DNA from 2 places in the Ureibacillus suwonensis genome. Region 1 is predicted to be linked to the other one. Evidence: riboswitches for the same ligand, from Rfam matches in the RefSeq annotation. Region 1 holds a riboswitch; the other holds the start of a gene.
What was found. Region 1 has a riboswitch for preQ1 ahead of ACFPOH_RS03990 (QueT transporter family protein). Riboswitches for the same ligand answer to the same signal wherever they lie in the genome.
Positions count from the first base shown of each region.

Region 2: it holds a riboswitch for preQ1, as region 1 does, so the genes downstream of both, queF (preQ(1) synthase) here and ACFPOH_RS03990 (QueT transporter family protein) in region 1, are expected to answer to the same signal.

Region 1 is NZ_JBHSNQ010000040.1:18,589-33,354, forward strand. It holds gene ACFPOH_RS03935 (uracil-DNA glycosylase) at 1-526, opposite strand, end outside; gene thiD (bifunctional hydroxymethylpyrimidine kinase/phosphomethylpyrimidine kinase) at 730-1,563, shown strand; gene ACFPOH_RS03945 (YojF family protein) at 1,770-2,117, shown strand; gene bshB2 (bacillithiol biosynthesis deacetylase BshB2) at 2,132-2,812, shown strand; gene ACFPOH_RS03955 (DUF485 domain-containing protein) at 3,372-3,755, shown strand; gene ACFPOH_RS03960 (solute symporter family protein) at 3,755-5,305, shown strand; gene ACFPOH_RS03965 (YjiH family protein) at 5,522-6,874, shown strand; gene ilvA (threonine ammonia-lyase IlvA) at 7,169-8,428, shown strand; gene ACFPOH_RS03975 (ABC transporter ATP-binding protein) at 8,947-9,741, opposite strand; gene ACFPOH_RS03980 (ABC transporter permease) at 9,773-10,762, opposite strand; gene ACFPOH_RS03985 (ABC transporter substrate-binding protein) at 10,796-11,815, opposite strand; PreQ1 riboswitch class I at 12,177-12,220, shown strand; gene ACFPOH_RS03990 (QueT transporter family protein) at 12,228-12,716, shown strand; T-box leader at 12,911-13,141, shown strand; gene trpD (anthranilate phosphoribosyltransferase) at 13,231-14,265, shown strand; gene trpC (indole-3-glycerol phosphate synthase TrpC) at 14,265-14,766, shown strand, end outside.
Region 2 is NZ_JBHSNQ010000067.1:14,463-24,050, reverse strand. It holds gene ACFPOH_RS07805 (asparaginase) at 1-796, opposite strand, end outside; gene ACFPOH_RS07800 (phosphoribosylaminoimidazolesuccinocarboxamide synthase) at 1,022-1,708, opposite strand; gene ACFPOH_RS07795 (VOC family protein) at 1,957-2,328, opposite strand; gene ACFPOH_RS07790 (hypothetical protein) at 2,500-2,655, shown strand; gene adhP (alcohol dehydrogenase AdhP) at 2,918-3,934, shown strand; gene queE (7-carboxy-7-deazaguanine synthase QueE) at 4,144-4,872, opposite strand; gene queD (6-carboxytetrahydropterin synthase QueD) at 4,865-5,335, opposite strand; gene queC (7-cyano-7-deazaguanine synthase QueC) at 5,328-5,996, opposite strand; PreQ1 riboswitch class I at 6,052-6,095, opposite strand; gene queF (preQ(1) synthase) at 6,101-6,601, opposite strand; PreQ1 riboswitch class I at 6,682-6,727, opposite strand; gene ACFPOH_RS07760 (DUF5412 domain-containing protein) at 7,068-7,460, opposite strand; gene ACFPOH_RS07755 (dihydrofolate reductase family protein) at 7,524-8,081, opposite strand; gene ACFPOH_RS07750 (alpha/beta fold hydrolase) at 8,259-9,038, opposite strand; gene ACFPOH_RS07745 (DUF2200 domain-containing protein) at 9,139-9,489, opposite strand; gene ACFPOH_RS07740 (fluoride efflux transporter FluC) at 9,528-9,588, opposite strand, start outside.

The DNA of each region.
Region 1 (14,766 bases):
CGATAATGGCCCTTTTCATTTGCGCAGGTCTTCCCCATAAAACAAAGACAATCGGATCTTCCCTTTGTGCCAATTTTTCAATGACCGCATCGGTGAATTGCTCCCAACCCATCCCTTGATGGGAATTGGCCTGCCCTTGTCTTACGGTAAGAACCGTGTTTAACAGGAACACCCCTTGCTTCGCCCATTTCATCAAATACCCATCTTTTGGAATGGGACATCCCAAATCATGTTGCAATTCGATGAAAATATTTCGAAGGCTCGGCGGATGCGGCACCCCCGGCTTTACGGAAAAGCACATGCCGTGCGCTTGTCCGGGGCCGTGGTAAGGATCCTGACCCAGAATCACCACTTTCACCTCTTTGTATGGAACGGTGTAAAAGGCGCTCATCACTTCATCAATGGGCGGGTACACGATGTTTGTACTGTATTCTTTGGCAATGAATTTCCGCAAATTTTGATAGTAGGGCTTTTCAAATTCCTCCTGCAATATCTCCTGCCAATCATTGTCGAAAACTTTCTTCATGTCGAAACACCTCATTTTCAACCTACTCTAATACGCGGAGAGAATCAATAGTTGATTTTTAAAAGAACCCGATACTTCACGCCGAGCCTCCTTTTCATCCCCCACATTCTGACATCATCATTTTTCTGTATTCTGACCATTTTTATAAAGTCAGGAGATGGATATAATAAAAATTGCAGAGAATGAAGCAGGAGATGAGGAAATTGTCATTGAAAAAAACGTTAACGATCGCCGGGTCTGACGCATCAGGCGGTGCAGGAACCCACGCCGATTTAAAAACTTTCCAGGAATACGGCACTTACGGTATGCAGGCTTTAACATGCATCGCCACAATGGATCCGGACCAAGGCTGGAAACATAGCGTTTATACCATACCGATAGACGTGTTAAAAGACCAATTAAAAACTGCGATTTCCACGGGCATTGATGCCTTGAAAACCGGAATGCTTCCAAATGAGGAAGTGATCCAGGTTGCCGCAGAAGGGATTCAGGCATCCGGAACAAACAATGTAGTCATCGATCCGGTCATGGTCTGCAAAGGCGAAGATGAAGTTTTGAATCCGGGCAATGTGGACGCAATGATTCGGTATCTTCTCCCCCTCGCTTTGGTAACCACGCCAAATCTTTTTGAGGCGGGACAATTGGCCGGTATGAAAACGCCAAAAACCATTGATGAAATGAAAACGGCCGCGGAAAAAATCCATGCATTGGGCGCAAAAAATGTGGTAATCAAAGGCGGCCGCTCCCTCGGTACAGAAAAAGCGCTCGATTTATTCTTTGATGGAAACAAGTTTTATGCATTGGAAACAGATCCGATAGCCACAAGTTATAATCATGGCGCAGGCTGCACCTTTGCGGCAAGCATTACTGCCAATTTGGCAAACGGTTTATCTGTAAAAGATGCGGTTGTCGCTTCCAAAGCGTTCGTTTCTGCAGCCATCCAACACGGCTGGAAATTGAATCAATACGTTGGACCGGTCATGCACGGGGCAAAAAACGTATACGGCGCTCCAACGGTGACCATCCAGGAAATCTGACCGCTCATATTGCTAAGCTCATCGCTCTCTTTCACTAGAGAATTTTCATGAAAAATAGCATGAGATGCAGGAATCACCCGTACAATGAAACTGTATGGGTGTTTCTTTTTATTCGCCCGATTCTAATTCATGTTGCTTTTTCTTTTCATAATGTGGAATTTTTTACTATACTATTGACATAGTCTTTCGGGAAAGGGGAATGTGAAGTGAAAGAAGTAGATGTGCAAGAGCTTCAAAAGATCATTGATTCTTTTGCAAACAAAGACGTCTATATACACCTGGAAACAACCAACGGCTCATATGCCACCCATTACAATGAACAATTTTTCAACGCGAGCGCATTCATCCGCAATGCGAAAATCCGATATGAGCATGGTAAAGTCATCGATGACAATCCCCACCGAATTGGATTGAAATTGGAAAATGGATGGGTTTATGCGCAAGGGATCACCCATTATGAATTAGATGAACAAGGACGGTTATTAATGGCCGGTTTAAATCAGGAAGGAAAATTGGCCATCGCACTGGAAATCAGTGAAACGCCATTTGCTTAAAGGAGGGATCAAACATGACTTTAAAACCTCAACGCCATATTTTAATGGTCTTTCCGCACCCGGATGATGAATCTTTCTCATCGGCCGGTCTTATCCGACTACACCGAAATATGGGAGTTCCGGTTACATATGCCTGCTTAACGTTGGGAGAAATGGGACGCAATCTGGGGAATCCTCCCTTCGCCACCCGTGAATCGTTGCCGGAAATTCGCCGCAAAGAGCTGAAAAAAGCCTGTGAAGCAATGGGCATTGAAGATTTACGGATGATGGGTTTCCGCGATAAAACTGTGGAATTTGAAGACGATGAAAAAATGGTGAAGCTCGTTCAAGAATTAATTGAGGAACTGAATCCTTCTCTCATCATCACATTCTTGCCGAATTACAGCGTTCATCCGGATCATGAAGCGACTGGCCGGGCCGTTGTCGAAGCGGTGCGCCGCATGCCGAAGAGTGAGCGTCCGGTTGTTTACGGCGTGGCCTTTGCAAACAACACCGTTGCCGAAATTGGAGAACCCGATGTCGTCATTGATGTTTCAAGCGTCAAAGAGGATAAATTGAAAGCGTTGCAAGCCCATGCTTCTCAAACGGCATGGATGATCGAAGAGAACCAAAAACGAGTGGATGAAGGCCAGCCGTTAAGTGATAGCTGGTTCCATTACGAAAAGTTTTATACGGTTACATTTGACGAAGAGTAAACGGAACTGTTTGGTAGTACAAACCGCTGACAAGGTTTGTGCTACTTTTTTTGTACAAAAATAATAAAAATCTCACTGTAAATTTCATTTTTTTCAGACACTTGATAGCTCGCAACAGTTAATAATTTCCTACAAAATCGAGGTTAAATTCTCTGTCAAGAGAAATTTTTTTAATTTTTCGAGTTATCAAATTTTTATCATACCGAAATTGTTGTATAACAGAAATTTGAATTATGTTATATTTTTCACAAATTATTATACCAACCTGCCCAAAATGTACATTTCTGCATATTGTTTATTTTTCTCTTTTTTATACAAATAAATCGTCGAATATTCTTTGAGTAAAACTTTCCCTCCCCCTCCTTGCCGAAAAATTTAAAGAAAAATTATTGATAACTCAAAGATAGTTAATTGATATGGAATATTTTGAGAGTTGAATGTCACAAAATTTTAATATTGAATTATAAGATTCTGTCTCCTAGAATAGTATCATGCGAAAGGGATGGAGCAGAAATATATCGTTTTAAACAGAATAATTTTTCGTAAGGGGGAATTTGTTATGGCAAATGTATCAACAGTAAAAAATACAAATTTATCAAAAGAAAAAAAGGAAGTATCCATAAAAAAAGAGAAAAGCGTTTCCATAAATTACGACAAAATCAATCATATGGATTCTTTCAACAAGTTTGTAAGAAAGAAAAAAGCCTTTTTATTCGGTACAACTGGGATATTTTTGTTCCTCTACATCTTATTGCCAATTTTAGCGTTCACACCTGTATTACAACAGAAGTGGATTGGCAACATTACTGGTGTTTGGGTTTATTCTGCCGGCCTTTTCGTCATGACAGTGGTGCTTTGCGCTTTATATACAAAAATGGCACCAAAATTCGATCAAATCGCTGCTGATGTTTTACGCGAATATGAACAAGGTGGTGCAGAGTAATGAATTTAGTGACAGTAATATTCTTCTTGGGAATTGTAGGTTTGACATTGGTCGTAACGTATGTTGCCGCCAAACGCACATCTTCGGCCAGTGATTTCTATACAGCCGGCGGCGGATTAAAAGGTTGGCAAAACGGGCTAGCCATTGCCGGTGACTATTTATCGGCAGCTGCGTTTTTAGGGGTATCCGGTGCGATTGCGCTAACCGGATTCGATGGATTCTTCTTCTCTGTCGGGTATGTTGTAGCAAACTTGGTGCTTCTTTACATTATTGCTGAACCAATGCGCAATCTGGGACGTTACACATTGGCGGACATGTTGACTGCCCGTTTCACGGAAAAGCGCATCCGCGGCATCGCAGCGACTTCCACGATTACAATCGTTATCCTTTATATGATTGCCCAACTTGTTGGTGCAGGGGCTCTCATTAAATTATTGTTCGGCATTGATTATTGGTTGGCCGTGATTATCGTCGGCGTCATGATGACAACATACGTATTGTTTGGCGGAATGACTGCCACTTCCTGGGTGCAAATTATCAAAGCCTGCCTGTTATTGTTCGGTACAACAATATTGGCATTCTTAGTATTCTGGAAATTTGATTTTAGTTTAATGAAAATGTTTGACACCATCTCCACTCAACACGGGGATCAATTCTTAGTTCCGGGAATCAAATATACTTCCATGATCGATTCTGTATCGATGATGATGGCGTTGGTATTGGGAACATCCGGCCTGCCGCATATTTTAATGAGATTCTTTACGGTAAAAGATGCGAAAACGGCCCGCACGTCCATTTCTTGGACAACTTGGATTACGGCCATTTTCTTCTCATTGACAATTTTCTTGGGATTCGGTGCAATGCACTTTGTCGGTATTGACGTGATCAAGGCGGAAAACGCCGCCGGAAATACGGCAGCTCCACTATTGGCGGAATATTTGGGCGGCAACATTCTATTATCATTCGTTGCAGCCGTTGCATTCGCCACAATTTTGGCGGTAGTGTCCGGGTTGGTATTGACTGGCGCTTCTGCAATTTCCCATGATATTTATGGAGAAATTATCAAAGACGGAAAATTGACTGAGAAACAACAAGTATTGGCAGCCCGTATCGGTTCCATTTCAATTGCCGTGATTTCAATCATTTTGGCGCTGTTTGCCCAAAGCTTAAACGTTTCATTCCTTGTGTCATTTGCTTTCTGCATTGGCGCATCAGCCAACTTGCCGGTGATTTTATATACAATCTACTGGAAAAGATTCAATTCAAACGGGGTTATTGCTGCAATGGCAACAGGTTTGATTTCCTGCTTGGTATTGGGGGCATTGGGACCAAACGTATGGAGCCCAGTGGAAGGCGCGGCAATTTTTGTCGGCGATCCATTAGTTCCTCTTTCAGTTCCAGCCATCATTACTATTCCTTTAGGCTTTATCGCTGGATATTTGGGTACTGTACTCACTTCAAATAAAGCGGAAGACGCCGAAAAAATCTACAATGAAATCCGCGTTAAAGCGAATACCGGCGTTGCAGTATCCGAAGTATCACATCATTAATATTAAATAGTAGATTTTCATACCAAACACACCATTTTTTCACAAGAAATGGTGTGTTTTTTTGCATTGATTCACATTTTTCAATCGTGTTGCAGAAAAACTGTGCAAAAAGTATAAAATTTCGGAATATAATTTCTTTTTCTCAATATATAGACAATCGTATAAATAGCATTTATAGTGTATAAATATGCAATCCAAATTAAATGAGGGGTACTTATGACAAAAAAATTCAATCCATATATATGGTTTCTTTTTATATGTCTTTCAATATTGGGAATCTGTTTATTTATTATTCCGGTGGGCACGCCGGATGGACTTAAAGTTCCTGTTGCAATTTTTGCCAATGGACTTTCGGCTAAAGTCGTTTCTTTTATCCACTGGTTTGCGTATGTAGTGTTTATTATTGCAGCCGTTGGATCGATTGTGATGCACTTTGTACCGCAATCAGGGAAAGTGACGATTTTTGATGCGTTATTCCGCACCCGTTTGTTTTGGACGATCATGCGGGTTTTGGCGGTGATTTTTGCGACATTGTATTTGTTCCAAACCGGGCCGGAAGCGTTCACAAGCGAAAATACAGCCGGTTTGTTATTGAATCCGGATGGCGGCTTGGTGACGATGATGTTTTCGTTATTCCTGTTTGCCGGGTTGTTGCTGCCCCTTTTAACGGATTTCGGATTATTGGAATTTTTCGGCTCCATGATGGTGAAAATCATGCGTCCGATTTTCAAAATACCTGGACGGGCAGCCATCGACTGTTTGGCATCATGGGTTGGCGACGGTACCATCGGGGTCCTTCTAACTAACAGACAATATGAGGAAGGAAACTATACAGCACGGGAAGCGGCGGCCATTGCGACAACGTTCTCGGTCGTTTCCATCACCTTCTGCTTTGTGATTGTCGAGACGGCTGGGCTCAGCCAATATTTCTTGCAGTTTTACGGGACAGTCATTTTGGTTGGGCTGATTTTGGCGGTGATTATGCCGAGAATTTATCCTTTGAGAAATAAACCGGATACGTATTTCGACGGTTCTTCCCCCGAAGCTCACCGTGAAGATATTCCAAAAGGCTTTAATGTGTTTTCTTTCGGTCTGCAAAATGCGTTGGAAAAAGCCGAAAGCAATAAAAATTTATTGAAGGTCATTGGCTCCGGCTTTAAAAATGTGCTGGAAATGTGGTTTGCGATTACGCCCGTCATCATGTCATTCGGTACGATCGCCTTGATTCTTGCGGAATATACAAGCTTCTTTAAAGTGTTGGGAATGCCGTTTGAACCGATTTTACAGTTGTTCCAAATTCCTTTTGCAGATGATGCGGCCCAAACGATGATCATCGGCTTTGCGGACATGCTGCTTCCATCAATCCTCGGAGCAGGAATCGAGTCGGAATTGACGCGCTTCTTCATTGCAACGGTCTCCGTCACTCAATTGATTTACATGTCTGAAGTCGGCGGTTTGATTTTAGGTACAAAACTTCCATTAAAATTATGGGATTTGTTCGTCATCTTTTTAATCCGCACAATCATTTCGATTCCGATTGTCGCCCTTATTGCCCACCTCATTTTTTGACACGGTTAACACCATTTTCCTTTGTGAAAATGGTGTTTTTTTATTGTTTATACCATGAAAACGCTTTAACGATTTAAACAAATAAATTTTTTTCTTTTTTTATTGAGATTTCCTTGATTTTTTTGAAAGCTGTCTTTAGACTATTCTGTATATTATTTATATCCAAAAAGTTTTTTCTGAAAATTCGCATACATAATCGGTAGTATTTTGTGACAGTGTTAATAAATTTCATAAAATATCGAATCTTATGTTAAAATATATTAATGCTGAATGCTCATGGAGGTTTAAAATAAAATGGAAGTTGCTGATAAAAGTTTTACAGTGGAGAACATTTTAAAAGCACAACATCAGTTGAAAGATGTCGTCACTCACACACCATTGCAAAAGAATGAATATTTGTCTGAAAAATATGGCGCCAATATTTATTTAAAACGCGAAGATTTGCAATCAGTGCGCTCCTTCAAACTGCGGGGTGCCTATTATAAAATAAAAAAAATCGAAAATGAAGCACGCGCACGGGGCGTCGTTTGCGCCAGTGCGGGCAATCATGCCCAAGGTGTCGCCTATTCCTGCTCCCATTTAAAAATTAAAGGGACTATTTTTATGCCGCTCACCACACCAAAGCAAAAAATCGATCAGGTGCGCATGTTCGGCCGCGATTATGTGGAAATTGTGCTTGCCGGCGATACATTTGACGATTCCGCCAATGCGGCAATGGATTACTGCTTGGAACATGAGATGATCTTCATCCATCCATTTGACGATTATGATATTATCGCAGGACAAGGGACGGTCGGCGTGGAAATTTTAAATGATATCGATGAGCCCCTTGATTTTGTGTTTGGCGGAATCGGCGGTGGCGGACTCATGAGCGGAGTGGCTGCCTATATTAAAAACATTTCGCCAAATACGAAAGTGATCGGCGTGGAACCGGAAGGCGCTCCAAGTATGAAAGCCGCCTTTGAAAACGGAGGCCCTACCACTTTGGAAAAAATCGATAAATTCTGCGACGGTACAGCTGTTCAATGTGTCGGGCAAAAAACCTATGAAATTTGCCGCAAATATTTGGACGATATTATTACAGTGCCAGAAGGAAAAGTAAGTACAACTATCCTGGATTTATATAATAAACACGCCATCATTGCAGAACCATCCGGTGCATTGCCGGTGGCCGCCCTTGATCTCTATGCGGATCATTTGAAAGGAAAAACGGCCGTCGCCATCATCACCGGCGGTAACAACGATATCAGCCGCATGCAGGAAATCAAAGAAAAGTCCTTATTATATGAAGGATTGTTGCATTACTTCATCGTCAACTTCCCTCAACGGGCGGGAGCGTTGCGTCAATTCTTGACTGTGGTTCTTGGTCCGAATGACGATATCACCCGTTTTGAATATACAAAGAAAAACAACAAAGAAGAGGGACCTGCATTAGTCGGAATCGAAATAAGCAAACCGGAAGATTATGAAGGCTTGATCGACCGCATGCGCGTCAATGGTTTTGAATTTAAAGAAGTGAATAAAGACAGCACACTATTTGGATTGTTGATTTGATCATGGCAAAACCCGGGCGAAAAAGAGCTCGGGTTTTTTTAGGAGAAGATATTTTTATCTTTAGATTTTGTGACAATATCACCTGATTTTGAGAACATATTCCCCATTTTTGTGACAATATCGACAGGAGATTTCTATCGGAATGATTGTTTCCACTCCTAAATGTTTTAGAGATGATATAAACTCCCCCTCTCTTTTCCCCTTGCTGCTGAAGAGGGAGTTTTCTTCATAAGCTGTTCTTGATGGAATGTTGAAAAAACGGCCAAATTCTGCATCCGTAATCCAAGGTTTAATTAATAATGCATCATCATGCAAAGACTCGATTATCACCTCTTTGTCCTTATAATTGCATTTCGGGGAAAATCTTCATAATCCCCCTCCCTTTCCCGCAACCGCAAAAAGTGCTCCAAAAATGATTTTTGGACTCCAAAAAACCTTGAAAATCAGCACTTCCTCAATCCTTTCAAAAATAAAAAACCAACCCTTGTTCCCAAGAGTTGGTTTCTAAACTGATCCAATCACCCCAACAATGTTCGGTCAGTGGTCATTTTTTCACCACGGATTCGTTCGAATTCCGCCATTAAGTCAGGGATTGTCAAGTTTGGTTTTTGCTCTTCATCCACTTCCAAGATAATTTGCCCTTTATCCATCATAATCAATCGGTTCCCCAAATCGATGGCCTGTTGCATGTTGTGGGTTACCATCAACGTTGTCAAATGATTTTCTTCCACCAATTGCTTTGTCAAATTTGTAATCAATTCCGCCCGGGAAGGGTCAAGGGCTGCCGTGTGTTCATCAAGCAATAAGATGGACGGTTTCGTAAAAGTTGCCATCAACAAGGACAAGGCTTGTCTTTCCCCGCCGGACAATAAACCGACCTTTGCATTTAACCGGTTTTCCAAATTCAAATGCAATTTTTCAAGAGCCGTGCGGAAGAAATCACGACGCTCCCGGTTCACCCCTAAACGCAACGTGCGTTTGGCATTTCGTGCATAAGCGATGGCAAGATTCTCTTCAATCGTCATCGTTGGCGCCGTCCCTGCCATCGGGTCTTGGAAGACGCGTCCAATAAAATGGGAACGCTTATATTCGGGCAAACCCGTTACATCTTTTCCATCAATCCATACTTTTCCGACGTCCGGTGTCAACACTCCGGAAATCATGTTCATCATCGTCGATTTTCCGGCACCGTTACTTCCGATGACCGTTACGAAATCTCCCGGTTTTAAATGGAGATTGATATTTTTCAATGCCACTTTTTCATCCGGAGTTCCTTCGTTAAAGATTTTTGTAATGCCTTCCAGTTTAAGCAAATTGTTCGCCCCCCTTTCTCCGTTGTTGATGTCATATTTTTGCCTGGAGCCGTTTCGCTTTCCGCTTCTTATCTTTTTGCTTTTCGATCATTTGCGGAACAATCAATGCCAAGATAACGATAATCGCCGTAATCAACTTCATATCACTTGCATCGAGGAATTGGATCCGCAACGCGAGCGCCAGCACAATACGATAAATAATAGCCCCGATCACGACGGCAAACGTTGTGCGCATGATGGATTTCGTTCCAAAAATCGCTTCCCCAATAATGACAGAGGCAAGACCCACTGTAATCATCCCAATACCCATTGTGGCATCGGAGTATTTGGAATATTGGGCAATTAGCGCACCGGCCAATGCGACAAGCGCGTTGGAAAGCCCAACCCCCAAAATGATCAAATGATCCGTATTTGCCGAAAAGCTGCGAATCATCCGTTTGTTATCCCCTGTCGCACGAATGGCAAGTCCCACTTCTGTTTTCAAGAACCAGTCGACTACCAACTTCAGTGCGGCTGTCAGGATGATCATGATAAATAGGATTCCCCAAGTTTTCGGAAGTGTGCTTACTCCTAAACCCGAAAGGAGATTATTTAATGCCGAATCAATCCCTAATGGTTCCCAGAATTTTAAAAACTGCGTGAAGATGGTTTCACTGTTCAGGAGGGGAACGTTCGGAAGGCTCGTTGCATTTTCATTTGAGAGACCCATGATTCGCAGGTTTACGGAATAGAGGCCAATCATCATAATGATACCGGCAAGGAGCGGATTAATGTTCCCTTTTGTATGTAATAAACCAGTGATGCATCCTGCTATAAATCCTACAACAATTGCAGCGAGCGTAGCCAAAATGGGATGATACCCCAGCACGATCATCGTCGCAGCCGTGGCCGCACCCGTTACAAAACTACCATCTACCGTTAAGTCCGGAAAATCTAACACTCGGAATGTTAGATACACTCCGAGTGCCATAATCGCGTAGATGATTCCTTGCTCAACTGAACCGAACATTGCTGCAAACATATTGAATCATCTCTCCTAACATGTCGAAATTCATTATTTTTCTGTTTCTACAAGCTCTGCTTTCCACTCTTCTTTCACTTCAAGGCCAAGTTTTTCAACAGCATCTTTATTCATTACCAATTTCAATGTCGCTGGATATTCTGCAGGAATATCTGCCGGTGTCGCTTCACCTTTCAAGATTTTCACAGCCATTTCGCCAGCTTGGTAACCGATATCGTAGTATTCAAAGCCAAATGCCAACAATCCGCCGCGTCTTACAGAGTCAAATTCTCCGACAACAAGCGGCAATTTGTTGCTGTCTGCTACTTGAATTACAGATTCAAGAGCGGATACCACTGTGTTGTCTGTGATGATATAGAAGGCATCCACTTTGCCGATCAAAGATTCCGCTGCCTGCTTGATTTCTGAACTTTGTGCCACTGTTGCGGATTCAACTTTCATTCCCAATGATTCCGCAATTTCTTTCACTTGGTTCACTTGTGCCACGGAGTTTTGTTCACCGGCGTTGTAAACCATACCCACTTTTTCAACGCCCAATTCATTTTTCATGAATTCCACCGTTGTTTTGATTGCATCTGGATGCAAGTCGATTGTACCAGTCACGTTAGCGCCAGGAGATTCGATGGAATCGATCAATTGAGCTGCAACCGGATCTGTTACGGACGTAAACACGATTGGAATATCGGATGTTACGTTTTTCGCAGCTTGTGCAGATGGAGTGGAGTTCGCAAAAATCAAATCTACTCCCGCATTTGCTAGATTTTGTGCAATTTGTGTATTCAAACTGTTATCGTTTTGCGCAATTTGATAATCATATTCAACTTTTAGTCCCGCATCTTTCAACGCATCCTGGAATCCTTGGTATGCCGCATTCAAAGATGGGTGTTCAACGATTTGTGTAACACCAATCTTGTAAGTTTTTGTTTCTTCCGTCGCTTCTTTATCTTTGCTGTCACCCGAGTCAGATGTATTGTCATTACCGCCGCCGCAAGCAGCTAGAAGCAATAATAAACCAAACAATAAAAATGATAGTTTTTTCATACTACTTTTCATCAAATTCCCCCCGATATTCTTTAAAATTTCTGACTATTTCTAACATAAATTTTCGCTTTATTCGAATAAAGCGAAGTTTAACGTTATATTACATTTTCATAAAAGAACAGTCAATAACATTAGGAATGTTCTGAATTCAAAAATATTCATTTTATTCTTTCAATAATAACAATTTAACGCTTTAAACCAGTAAATTACGTGGGTTTTCCAGAGAAAATGTTATATAAAAATAATGAATATTTTGTGAAATAACCGTAAAATTTTTTTATGATAAAAAGCACCTATATATAAGGTAAATTATTCCAACACTCAATTTGCTTCTTTCTCCCGAATGTAATATAATGTTTTTTTGTGTGTTCAACACACCGTGGTTCGCGAAATCCCACGATAAAAAACTAAGGAGTGAAAAATAATGAAACCAAAATTCATGGCAGTAACCGCGATTATTGCCGCACTTTATATTGCCGTAACCTATACGCTGTCTTTTTTGAGCTTCGGCGATATCCAATTTCGCATAGCCGAAATCTTCAACCATTTGATCGCTTTCAACCCCCGCTATATGTTAGGGGTTGTTTTGGGGGTGTTCATCTCAAATCTGTTTTCACCCCTTGGCTGGTTTGATTTGGTGTTCGGGGTGGCCCACTCCGTTATTTGTTTGACGATTTTGATCATCGTGGGCAAATTTGTGAAAAACGTCGTTGTCCGCATGTTGATCAACTCATTTGTCTTCACCTTCATGATGTGGATCATCGCCTTGGAATTGAAATTGGCGTTGGAGTTACCGTTCTGGCTTTCATGGCTGACTACAGCCGTCGGGGAGGCAGTTGTATTGTTAATTGGCATACCAATCATGAAATTGCTGGACAAACGATTGGATTTCAAACATCTGATCGATAAGTGATATCAACCCGGGGTGCAGGGATATGCCCCGGGTTTTGTGTTTCTTTTTCATGAAATTGCGTGAATATTATTGACATTCATACAATTTCTGAATAAAATAGTCATCAATTAAATTGTTCGTGGCGGAGAAAGGCTGTGGAAGCACAGCACCGCAACGAGTTGAGTTGAGCCTGAGTTTAGTAGAGAATAGCCGAGCCAAAATTGATGAGTAAGGAAAAGTAACGAACTGTGCATCGCTTAAGAGAGCCAGTGGACGGTGAAAACTGGCGCATGCCATTCGTGAATGGGCCTTACGAGAGCAACTGCGCAAGTGGTTGACGTCTTTCCCTCGTTATCGGGAAGTGCCCCACACAGCTGGGCACACTGAGGTGGAAGTAGTCGTTACTTCAACAGAGGTGGCAACGCGGCAGCACGGTCGTCCTCTGCAAATGGGATTTCACGCCCGTTTGCAGAGGTTTTTTTATTGCGGCTATTCTATCTAAACTTCAAATTTATCAAATTTGGAGGATGATAGAATGAACATTCAAGCTTTTACAAAACGAGTTCAGCAAAAGGAAAATTTGCCCTACGATGAAATGATTCAAGCGGTGGAAATCATCTTTGACGACGAAACGCCAAAAGAAGCCATTGCGGAATTTTTGCTGGCCCTCCGCGAAAAAGGAGAAACAGCCGAAGAAGTTGCCGCCCTTTCCATCGTGATGAGATCCAATGCAATCAAAATTCCTGTTCCGGAAGGGACTTATATAGACAATTGCGGTACCGGCGGCGATGGTCTGCAAACTTTCAACATCAGCACCACTTCCGCTTTTGTGTTGGCAAGCAGCGGCGTGAAAGTGGCAAAACACGGCAACCGTAAAATTTCCAGCTCTTCCGGCAGCGCCGATGTTCTTCAGGCATTGGGCATCCATACAGATTTTACAGTCGAAGAATCCGTCCAATTGTTGAAGCGGGAAGGCATCGTTTTTCTTTACGCCCCTGCCGTTCATCCGAAATTGAAACGCATCGGTGAAGTTCGGCGGGCCATCGGAAAACCGACAATTTTTAACCTGGTCGGTCCATTGACAAATCCCGTGGACTTGGACAGTCAGCTCGTCGGCATTAACCGGCCGGATTTTGTCGAACACTATGCGGAAGTGTTGCGCATTTTAGGACGGAAACGCGCAATTGTTGTATCGGGATCGGAAGGGATGGATGAAGCTTCCCTCGATCATCGGAACCGCTCCGTGCTGCTTCTGAATGGGGAAATTAAACCATTGGCGATCAACATTGAAGAATTGGGATTGCAACCCGCATCCATCACCCATCTCCGTGGCGGTACGCCGGAAGAAAATGCGGAAATTTTAAAAGATTTATTAAGAGGAAAACGCACGCCTTATTATGATGCAGTCGTTTTGAATGCGGCGCTCGGTTTCTTCGCTTATGGCGCCGTTGATTCTCTGAAAGATGGCGTCTGCATGGCCCGCGATGCCATCGAATCCGGACGCGCTTACGAGAAACTTGAAGCAGTCGTTGAATTCAGCCAAAACATCATAAAGGAGCAAACATTCTGATGACGATTTTAGATACGATTATTGAACATAAAAAATCCATCCTGCCTCAATTGAAAAGAACAACGCCCGACTTGAACGCGCCAATCAAAAAGCGGCCATCGTTGTACGAGACACTCAAAAAATCGGACACTTTGCAAATTATCGCTGAAATGAAGCGCGCCTCCCCTTCCAAAGGCATCATCAATGCGGATGTGGACCCGGTGGAACAGGCGAAGCGCTACGAAAAGGCAGGGGCCGCCTGCATTTCGGTATTGACGGAAGAAAAATATTTCAAAGGTTCTTTTGAGGATTTGGCGGACATTGCAAGAAACGTCCATCTCCCTATCTTAAATAAAGATTTCATCATCGATAAAGTTCAGATCGACTATGCCCTTCATGCCGGTGCATCCGTCATTCTTCTGATTGTAGCCGCTTTGGATGACGAAACGTTGGCCGGATTGCATGAGTACGCAACAAACCTGGGTCTTGAAGTTCTGGTGGAAGTGCACAACGAAGAAGAAT
Region 2 (9,588 bases), on a different contig from region 1:
TTGTCACCACCACGATGACGCCTCTTTCAATGGCATATTGCACTTGTTCCGCAACAGCCGGGTGGACTTGGCCTCGGCCGAACGCTTCAAGGACAATGCCTTTTGCTCCCGTCTCCACCGCATACTTAATCAAGCGGCCATCGGAGCCCAATGAACATTTGATGATTTCCACATAAGGCAATTCGGACTTCAGCTCATACGTTTCCTTTTTCACCGTTTTCCCGTAAAGGATGACTTCTTCCTCATCCACATACCCCAAATGGCCGAACCCCGGCGCGTTGAAGCCGTCCACATTAGAAGCATGATGTTTCTTCACATAGCGGGCAGGAAGAATCTTTTCATTAAATAACACGACCGTACCTAAGCTTCTTGCTTCTTCTCTTGCAGCCAAAATGATGGCTTGACGCAAGTTGGAAAAGGCATCCGTTCCAATCGTGGCCGGGCTTCGTTGGGCGCCTGTGACTACAATCGGCCGCCCGTCACCAATTGTCAAATCCAAGAAATACGCCGTTTCCTCCAGCGTATCCGTTCCGTGGGTCACGACCACTCCCGCCACTTCTTGATCCTCAAAAACTTGTTCAATTTTTTCTTTTAACTGAATTAAATGGTCAAAGGTCATTTCATTGCTTGGCAAATGGAATAGGGTTTCTACCTTCAATTCAATATGTGATGGCAGCACACATTGTTTGGACAAATCTTCCCCCGTCAACATGCCGGATGTGAGGAGCCCCGTTTCCGGATTCACGCCGCTAGCAATCGTGCCGCCCGTACTGATCAAAACTACTTTCTTTTTCATTATTTGCACTCCTAAACTCTCAGTTTATAAACGTTCATTTATCAAAATAAACCATTGTTACAAGAACTTCAACTGTCGCACGTCCAAAGAAAAACCCCCGGCAGCTGCCAAGGGAGTTAATTCAAATCAAAGTGCATTTTTTCTCCGGGTTTAAAATGCAAAAAAGAGCGAATGGCAACACTCCATGGTCTTCTCCACCCGCTCTTTTTCTACCAGTCCCTATCTCTATCCTTCCAAAATCAATTTTTCCAATTCCAACGGCTCGATGTATTCGCCGTTTTTGTAGGCGCGCATGTTGCCGCCGGAAATTTCGTCGATCAACATGATTTCATTCGTTTCTTTATCACGGCCGAATTCGAATTTAATATCGTAAAGTTCGATGCCTTTTTTCGCCAATTCTTCTTTTACAATGCCGGCGATTTTTTGTGTAAGTTCTTTTAGCACTTTGTATTCCGTTTTGGATAAAATGCCAAGCATGTCCAACGCATCTTCGCTGATTGGCGGGTCTTCCCGTTCATCGTCTTTGATTGTCACTTCCACAAAGGCATCAAGAGGTTGCCCTTCTGTTGCATAAAGGCCGTAGCGGCGCAAGAAGCTCCCCACTGCGCGGAAGCGGCAAATCACTTCCAAGCCTTTGCCGAAAGTTTCCGCCGGTTTCACTTTCATCGTCTTTTTATCGATATCCGCTTCAATAAAATGCGTTGGGATGCCTTTTTCATTAAGCAATTCGAAGAAATATTTCGTCAATTTCAATCCTGCAAGTCCTGCACCTTCAATTGTCAATCCCACCGTATTGGCACCTGGGTCAAATACCCCGTCAACGCCTGTTACGTCATCTTTGAATTCCAATAAATAGTTGCCATCTTCCAATTCGTAAACATTTTTCGTTTTACCAGTGTAAATGTGCTTCATGTCAAGTCTCCTTCTTCTTTTAGCCTTTACATCGATAGAACTGATGCTGTCTTTATAATAAATCAAACAAAGTTTATCGGACAAGAGGGCCTCTTTTATTATTTACAATTTCTTCATTATTATAGCGATGAGGCCGATGAATCTAAAAGCGGCTGTCTTGTGACATATGCCGATTTACCGCCGTGGATCAAATAAAATGACTATCCGGAAAGTTCCTTCTCTCCGGATAGCCTGCTTTGCTGACATTATTATTTATCTTCTCTCAACAAATACTGATTTCCATCTTGGTCATAGAAAGTGAACATCGAACCATAAGGAAATTTTTGGAGTTCATCCACCTTTACACCATTATTTTTCAACCGCTCATACGCCTCTTCAATGTTCGGTGTGCTGAAAAGGAGGGTTGGATGGGCGACATTTTCCGGTTTTTGTTTCTTCATCAACGCTTTTGAGTATAGCACCAATGTCGCAAAATCATTTTCAGGCCCCACCTCGATCCACGCCATCCCAGGTCCCATTGGCTGTTCGAATTTCAATACAAACCCTACTTTGTTAATCCAAAAATCTTTTGCCTGTTCCTGATCTTCAACATAGATTGTGATTTTTCCAATTTGGATCATCGAGATTCCCCTTTTACAGTTTTTCATTTCATTATGCCATAAAAATGGATTAGCTAAGTATTTTTCAAACTGAATATTTTCCTATAAATAGGGTTTTTCCTATATAATAATATAACCATGATTAGATTCTAGGTTTATAATATATATAAAGAAATCAATGAGGAGGCTATCATGGAAAATGAATATGTTGTTGGTTGGGGCACTTTGGCGTTGATCAATGCAGGGCTTGCCCAAGGAAAAAACCGCTCCGGATTGAACTGGTTCTTGATTTCGCTTTTATTGGGACCATTGGCCACATTGCTTTTATTGTTTGCAGAAAAGAGATGAATTTTTCAAAAGACGATGATTTGTAACTCAACAGTAGCATTTTCGTCCTCCATAAAACTTATTTTGATAATCATATTTTACTATTCACAAAGAGATATAATCCGCGCTTATCTCCCTATTTTTTTATGTCGAAAAATGGAAATCTATTTACATTAAATAGTAGTATTTCCTATATTGCTGAACATACTCTCTGCTAGTATCTTTATTTTTAAGTATATGGATACGCTTCCATGTACGAAATTCAAACAAAGGGGGATCTTTATTGAAAGCTGCAGTTGTATCAAAAGAAAAGACGGTTAGTGTGGTGGACAAACAATTACGGCCGCTTAAACATGGTGAAGCGTTGGTGCAGATGGAGTATTGCGGAGTTTGCCACACAGACTTGCACGTGAAAAACGGGGATTTTGGGGATGTCACAGGTGTAGTTCTCGGCCATGAAGGCGTTGGAAAAGTCGTTGAAGTGGCTGAAGGGGTCACTTCCTTAAAAGTCGGCGACCGGGTAGCCATTCCTTGGTTATACGAAAGCTGTGGCCATTGCGAGTATTGCACAACGGGAAGAGAAACGTTGTGCCGAAATGTAAAAAATGCCGGCTATACGGTTGACGGAGCCATGGCGGAACAAGCGATCGTGGTTGCCGATTATGTGGTAAAAGTGCCTGACAACTTGGATCCGGCGGCTGCCACTTCCATTACATGCGCCGGAGTGACAACATATAAAGCGGTAAAAGTGTCGGATATCCGGCCTGGGCAATGGATTGGCGTATTTGGCATTGGCGGTTTAGGAAGCCTGGCTGTCCAATATGCAAAAAATGTATTTGGCGCAAGAGTAGTCGCATTCGATATCAATGACGATAAATTGGCCTTTGCAAAAGAAGTGGGAGCAGATGTCACGGTGAATTCGTTAAAAGAAAATCCGAAAGAAAAAGTCCTTGAAATCACAGATGGCAAAGGATTGGACGCTTGCGTTGTGACAGCCGTGGCGAAAGCGCCATTCAACCAGGCTGTAGATGTCGTGAAAGCAGGAGCCCGGGTTGTTGCAGTCGGCTTGCCTGTTGATAAAATGGATCTTGATATCCCTCGCCTTGTGCTGGACGGCATTCAAGTGGTCGGTTCCCTCGTCGGCACCCGCCAAGATTTGAAAGAAGCGTTCCAATTTGCAGCTGAAGGAAAAGTAGTACCTAGAGTAACCCTCCGAAAACTTGAAGAAATCAATGATATCATGGAAGAAATGGAGCAAGGAAAGTTCACTGGTCGAATGGTGATCGACTTTACGAACTAAAAAATAAAAGGAAGGAGCAGTCTCTTTTGGACATGCTCCTTTTTAAAATTGCGAAGAATTTGGAGGGCAGAAGACGGATAATTGTTGGTCTCTTTGGTTGGCGAATATGTTTGGAGATTTGGCGATTATCCTTGCCCAGTTGGCGATTATTCTTCCCAACGCGGCGATTATCGGCTCTTCGCAAGTCTTATAGAAGTCCTTTCTTACACTTACACGCCCCTCTTATTCCCCCACACAAGGGTATGCAATTGCGGCAGCACTTTCACATTTTTCAATTCCTCATCGGCCATCACCGTATCAATCAGCGCTTCATATTTCTTCAACAAATGATGAACAAGCTTCTTTTGATCCGTCGTTGCAATATCGTCATTTCCCACCTGCAAGAAAAAGGGAACGCCCGGATAGCGCAAGTGCACTTCCTTGGCAAACCCGTAGTCTTTCTCATCAAACACAACCACTTTCAGAGAAACTTGTTGGCTCCCCTTTCGATTTTCAAGCTTCTCCAAAATTTCCGTAAGCACCGTAAAATCCGTTTTCATCCCGGAACTTGGCGGCTTTGGGGAAATCGTCAATTGATCCACCTCGTACAGCCAATCCTGCCATCTGCTTCCCTGGGTTTCGACGCCGATTTGGATTCCATTCTCCTTTAAAATCCGCACCAAATGTTCCAAATGCCGAATTAACGCCGGATTCCCACCGGAAATCGTGACGAAAGAAAATCCATTCCCACCAAGCCGTTTCAACTCGTTCCATATCTCTTCCGCTGTCATTTGCTTAATCAAACTTTTGCCGCTGCCATCCCAAGTAAAGGCGGAATCGCACCAGGAACAGGAATAGTCACAGCCTGCCGTGCGGACAAACATCGTCTTTTGCCCGATGACCATGCCTTCCCCTTGAATGGTGGGTCCAAATATCTCGATGACGGGGATTTTACTCACCTTCCATCCACTCCCGTCTTGCTTCCGCATAGCTTGTCGGCGTTTCATAAAGCCGGATGAATTCCACCCGCGCACCATCTATGCTTCTTTCCGCCAATGCTTCCGCCAACTTCTCGTAAATCCAGACGACCATATTTTCAGCCGTTGTATTCATCGGCGGCAACGTTTCATTTAAATAGCGGTGGTCCAAATAGATTTCTATTTTTTCCTTCCAAATTTCTTTGAGATCGGCAAAATCAATGACCAGTCCCCGATCGTCCGGATAGCCGCTGACGCCCATTACCACTTTGTACGTATGGCCGTGGAGATTTTTGCATTTCCCTTCATAGGCATGCAAATGATGGGCGGCATCAAAGGTAAACTCTTTCGACACAAGCACCCGTTTGGAATGATATTTCAATTGATCCCGTTGGATATCTTCCCCCAGCTTTTGCAGCTTATCGACAATTCGAAATTCAAGCATGGATAGACCCCTTTCTGGAACGCAAATATTCCTCAAGCCCTCTTCTTCTCAACTTGCATGCAGGGCATTCCCCGCAACCGTCCGCTTTTATGCCGTTATAGCAAGTCAAAGTTTTATTGCGCACAAAATCAAGGGCGCCCAATTTGTCGGCAAGCTCCCAAGTTTGGGCTTTCGTCAGCCACATAAGCGGCGTATGAATCACAAATGTATCATCCATGGCCAAATTCAATGTGACATTCAATGATTTGATAAAAATGTCCCGGCAATCCGGATAGCCGCTAAAGTCCGTTTGGCAAACACCTGTGACGATATGCTTCGCCCCCACTTGGCTTGCCACTACCCCTGCAAAAGAAAGGAACAGCAGATTGCGTCCTGGCACAAAAGTGTTCGGAAGCCCGCCATCCTCCCCTTCTTCCACTTGTATGTCTTCCCGCGTCAACGCATTCGGCGCCAGTTGATTCAACAGCGACATATCCAGAATGTGGTGCTTTACCCCGAGTTCTTTTGCGATTTCCTTTGCGCACTCGATCTCCAATCGATGTCTCTGGCCATAATCAAAGGTGACCGCTTCCACTTCCCCAAATTGTTCCATTGTCCAAAACAGGCAAGTCGTGCTATCTTGTCCACCGCTGAATACAACGATCGCTTTCTCACTTTTCATTCATAAACACTCCTTTATATAAGAAAAAACAGCATTCTAAGAAGGAAATGCTGTTTTCTTCTTAGTTTTTTATAGAGGGTAGCTAAGAACCTCTGTTATTCAATTTATCGATTATCCACTTTTTCCGGATATAAATCGTGGTTCATCAAACGGTAGTTGGCCATTTCTTCATATTTCGTGCCGGGTCTGCCGTAGTTGCAGTACGGGTCGATGGAAATGCCCCCGCGCGGCGTGAATTTGCCCCACACTTCAATATATCTTGGATCCAGCAATTTGATTAAATCGTTCATAATGATATTCACGCAGTCTTCATGGAAATCCCCATGGTTGCGGAAACTGAATAAATATAATTTGAGGGATTTGCTTTCGACCAGCTTTTTATCTGGAATATAAGAAATATAGATGGTTGCAAAGTCCGGCTGCTGGGTGAGCGGACAAAGGCTGGTGAATTCAGGGCAATTGAACTTCACAAAATAGTCCCGGTTGGAATGAAGATTGTCCACCGCTTCCAACACTTCCGGCGCATATTGGGTTGGATACGCTGTTTTCTGATTCCCCAATAGCGTTAAATCCTGCAAACCATCTTCCAATTTTCGACTGGACATAAAAAAACCTCCTTGCAAAATGTTTCCCAACATTTTCAAGAGAGGTGCACCCAATAATTCTATAAAACTGATGAAATTATTGTTTCATAGTTTTTTATAGAGGGTTAAGCTATGAACCTCTCCCGTGCTAGTCGGGCCATTTTAATAGTATAGAAGTTTCCGGGATGAGTCAACTTGATTTTTGGCCAAAGGAAATGGGATTTTAGGCAAAAAAAACACACAGGTTCACAAGCGTGCACCTGAGACTGGACTAAGAAAAAGATAAGGGTGATCATGAGTAACATATATGAATGGTTTTTGAGCTTGTCATTTTCTCGTTTTCCCGAAACGCTTTTCGCCGGGTATCGTCCTGTCATCCCTGACCGTATGGATTGCCCGTATCCAATTCCCGCGTAAGCATCCCCATTACTCATTTCATTATTCTACCTTCTATTTCTAATCAAAAAATATATTAAGAAAGCGAAAATTATTTTATCCCCCTGCGATAATCATAAGTTTCCTTTGGCAACTCAAGCTGAACCCCATTGATCACCACTGTGTCATCATCCAGCCATTCGATGATGGCATAATCGATTTTATATTCCCAATAAATTCTCTTTGGTTTCTCATTTTTTTCGTTGAAAACCAATTCCCCTAACACCGAATGGGATAGTGTTGCGCCACCATTGGATAAGTAAGCGTTAATTGTATAGGTTCCGTCAGGGGAAGTGGATTGGGCAATCAATTCATCCTTGAAGCGGCTCCAATCAAAGAACAGCCAATAGATTCCATAGCTGAGAATAACCGCAAATAAAAGAAACCAGATGAGGAGGACTGTCATCACCTTTTTCATCGCCTTTGTTTTCACGTCAATTTCCAAGATCCTTCCCCCATAAGTTTTTTCAATGAAAACGGATTTTTATATGAAAAGGTTTCGCGTTTGCTAACCATTTGAATCAATCTTATGATAGATCAACTGAACCACTCCCGATGGAAAAGTCTTTGTTTCCATCAATTTCAATCCCACTCTCTGTTGAATATCGATAAATAGCGGTTTTCCTTGTCCCAAAATGATTGGATGGACCGATAACCGATATTCATCAACCAGATTATGATTGACAAATGTTGTAATCAAACTTGCTCCTCCATAAAGCCAAATGTCTTTTCCCGGTTGGCTTTTTATTTTATGGACCTCCTCAAGAATATTGTCATTGATATAAATGGCTTTTCCTTCTGTATTTTGCTGTGTCCTTGAAAAAACGTACTTCCTTTTGCTATCAATTATTTCCCATAGTTCTTTTTCTTCTTGGTCTGCATCTTTTCCGGGGGAATATTCGCCCCACAATTCATAACTTTTTCGCCCATAAAAAATTGTATCGATCTGACGAAGAAAATCGGCAAAGTTCATTTCCGGCTCCATAATGCACCAATCCACTTCACCATTTTCCCCTTCGATATAGCCATCCAATGTTACCGCTAAATCCAAAAGAATTCTTCTCATTTAGTACTTCTCCTTCTGGCTAATCATGAGTAATTTCTATTTTACTTAAAAAACCGGTTTCAAAAAAGATTCTTGCAGGTTCACAAAGACGAATCCGACGATTTTTTCGACAAAACCGCATGTTCGCTGTTAAAATTCACCAAAAGTAAAGCGAATTGGAAACTGCTCCAATCCGCTTCATACAAATTGACATAACACTTTATTAAATTTATCCCGTTCCTCCCAGAATGTTCCATGGCCGCTATATTGGAAAGGGACAATCCTTGAATGTTTTATTTCTTGATGGAGCTCGTGTGCTTGTGCAAATGGGATCACTTTGTCGTGAATTCCATGAATAATCAAAGTAGGCACATGCACCTTTGAAAGATCCGCATACAATGTTTCATCCCGCAATGTATTGATGATGGCAATGGTGGACCAGCTGGCCGCCTCCATCCCCATGTTCATAAACCAGTCGGAAAATTCTTTTGTGATATATTGGAAGAAAAATCCGTCAATCACCTTCTGCATCATTTTCGGGCGGTCATTGTAAGCCAGCTCCAAAAAACTTTGTGCCGTTTCTTGAGTAAATCCGACCGGCGCCGCACTGGCAACGAGAATCAATTTTGAAACGCCAAAGCCTTTGTAACGGGCCACATACCTTAAGGCAATGGCGCCTCCCGTTGAATGCCCGAGTAAAGCAAAATGGTTTAACTGCAATGCATTCACTACGGCAAAAACATCATCCGCCAGTCTATTGAAACTATAACCTTCAAAAGGTCTATCCGACTTTCCGAACCCTCTCCAGTCTATTCCGATACAACGGTAGCCCAACGCCGGCAATACATTATACTGATACTCGAATTGCTCATGACTTAACGGCCAACCATGCAAAAATACTATCGTTTTCTTGCCCAAAGGATTGATATCCTCCACATACAATTTCACACCCGAATCCACGGGAACAAAAAAGCCCATGAATATCCTCCTCTCGGAATAGAATATTCATGGCTGGAACATTGGGTGAATCGATTTGGCTGCATTTGGGATTCCCGCTATAAATCGGCGATGACCGGAACTACGCCCGCAAAATTTTTTCCATCGCTTTTCCCCTTGCCAATTCATCAATCAATTTATCCAAATAACGGATTTCCCTTATCAACGGCTCTTCAATCTCCTCCACCCGCACTCCACAGATGACCCCTTTGATCAGTGCGCGGTTTGGGTTTAATTGGGGAGCTTCCGCAAAAAAGGTTTCAAAATCCACCTCTTTTTCTATTTGCCCTTCCAATTCCTCCTGGCTATATCCTGTCAGCCAACAGATAATTTCATCCACTTCCTCTTTTGTACGGCCTTTTTTCTCCGCCTTTTGAACATAAAGGGGATATACTCCTGAAAATTTCATCTTATAAATTCGGTTGTTTTTCATGTTAAGACTCCTTTTCCGAATAAATCAAAAACAGCGTTTCACACCATTCCCCCTATTAAATACCCAAAAAACGCCAGAGCTATTCCTCCAACATAAGTA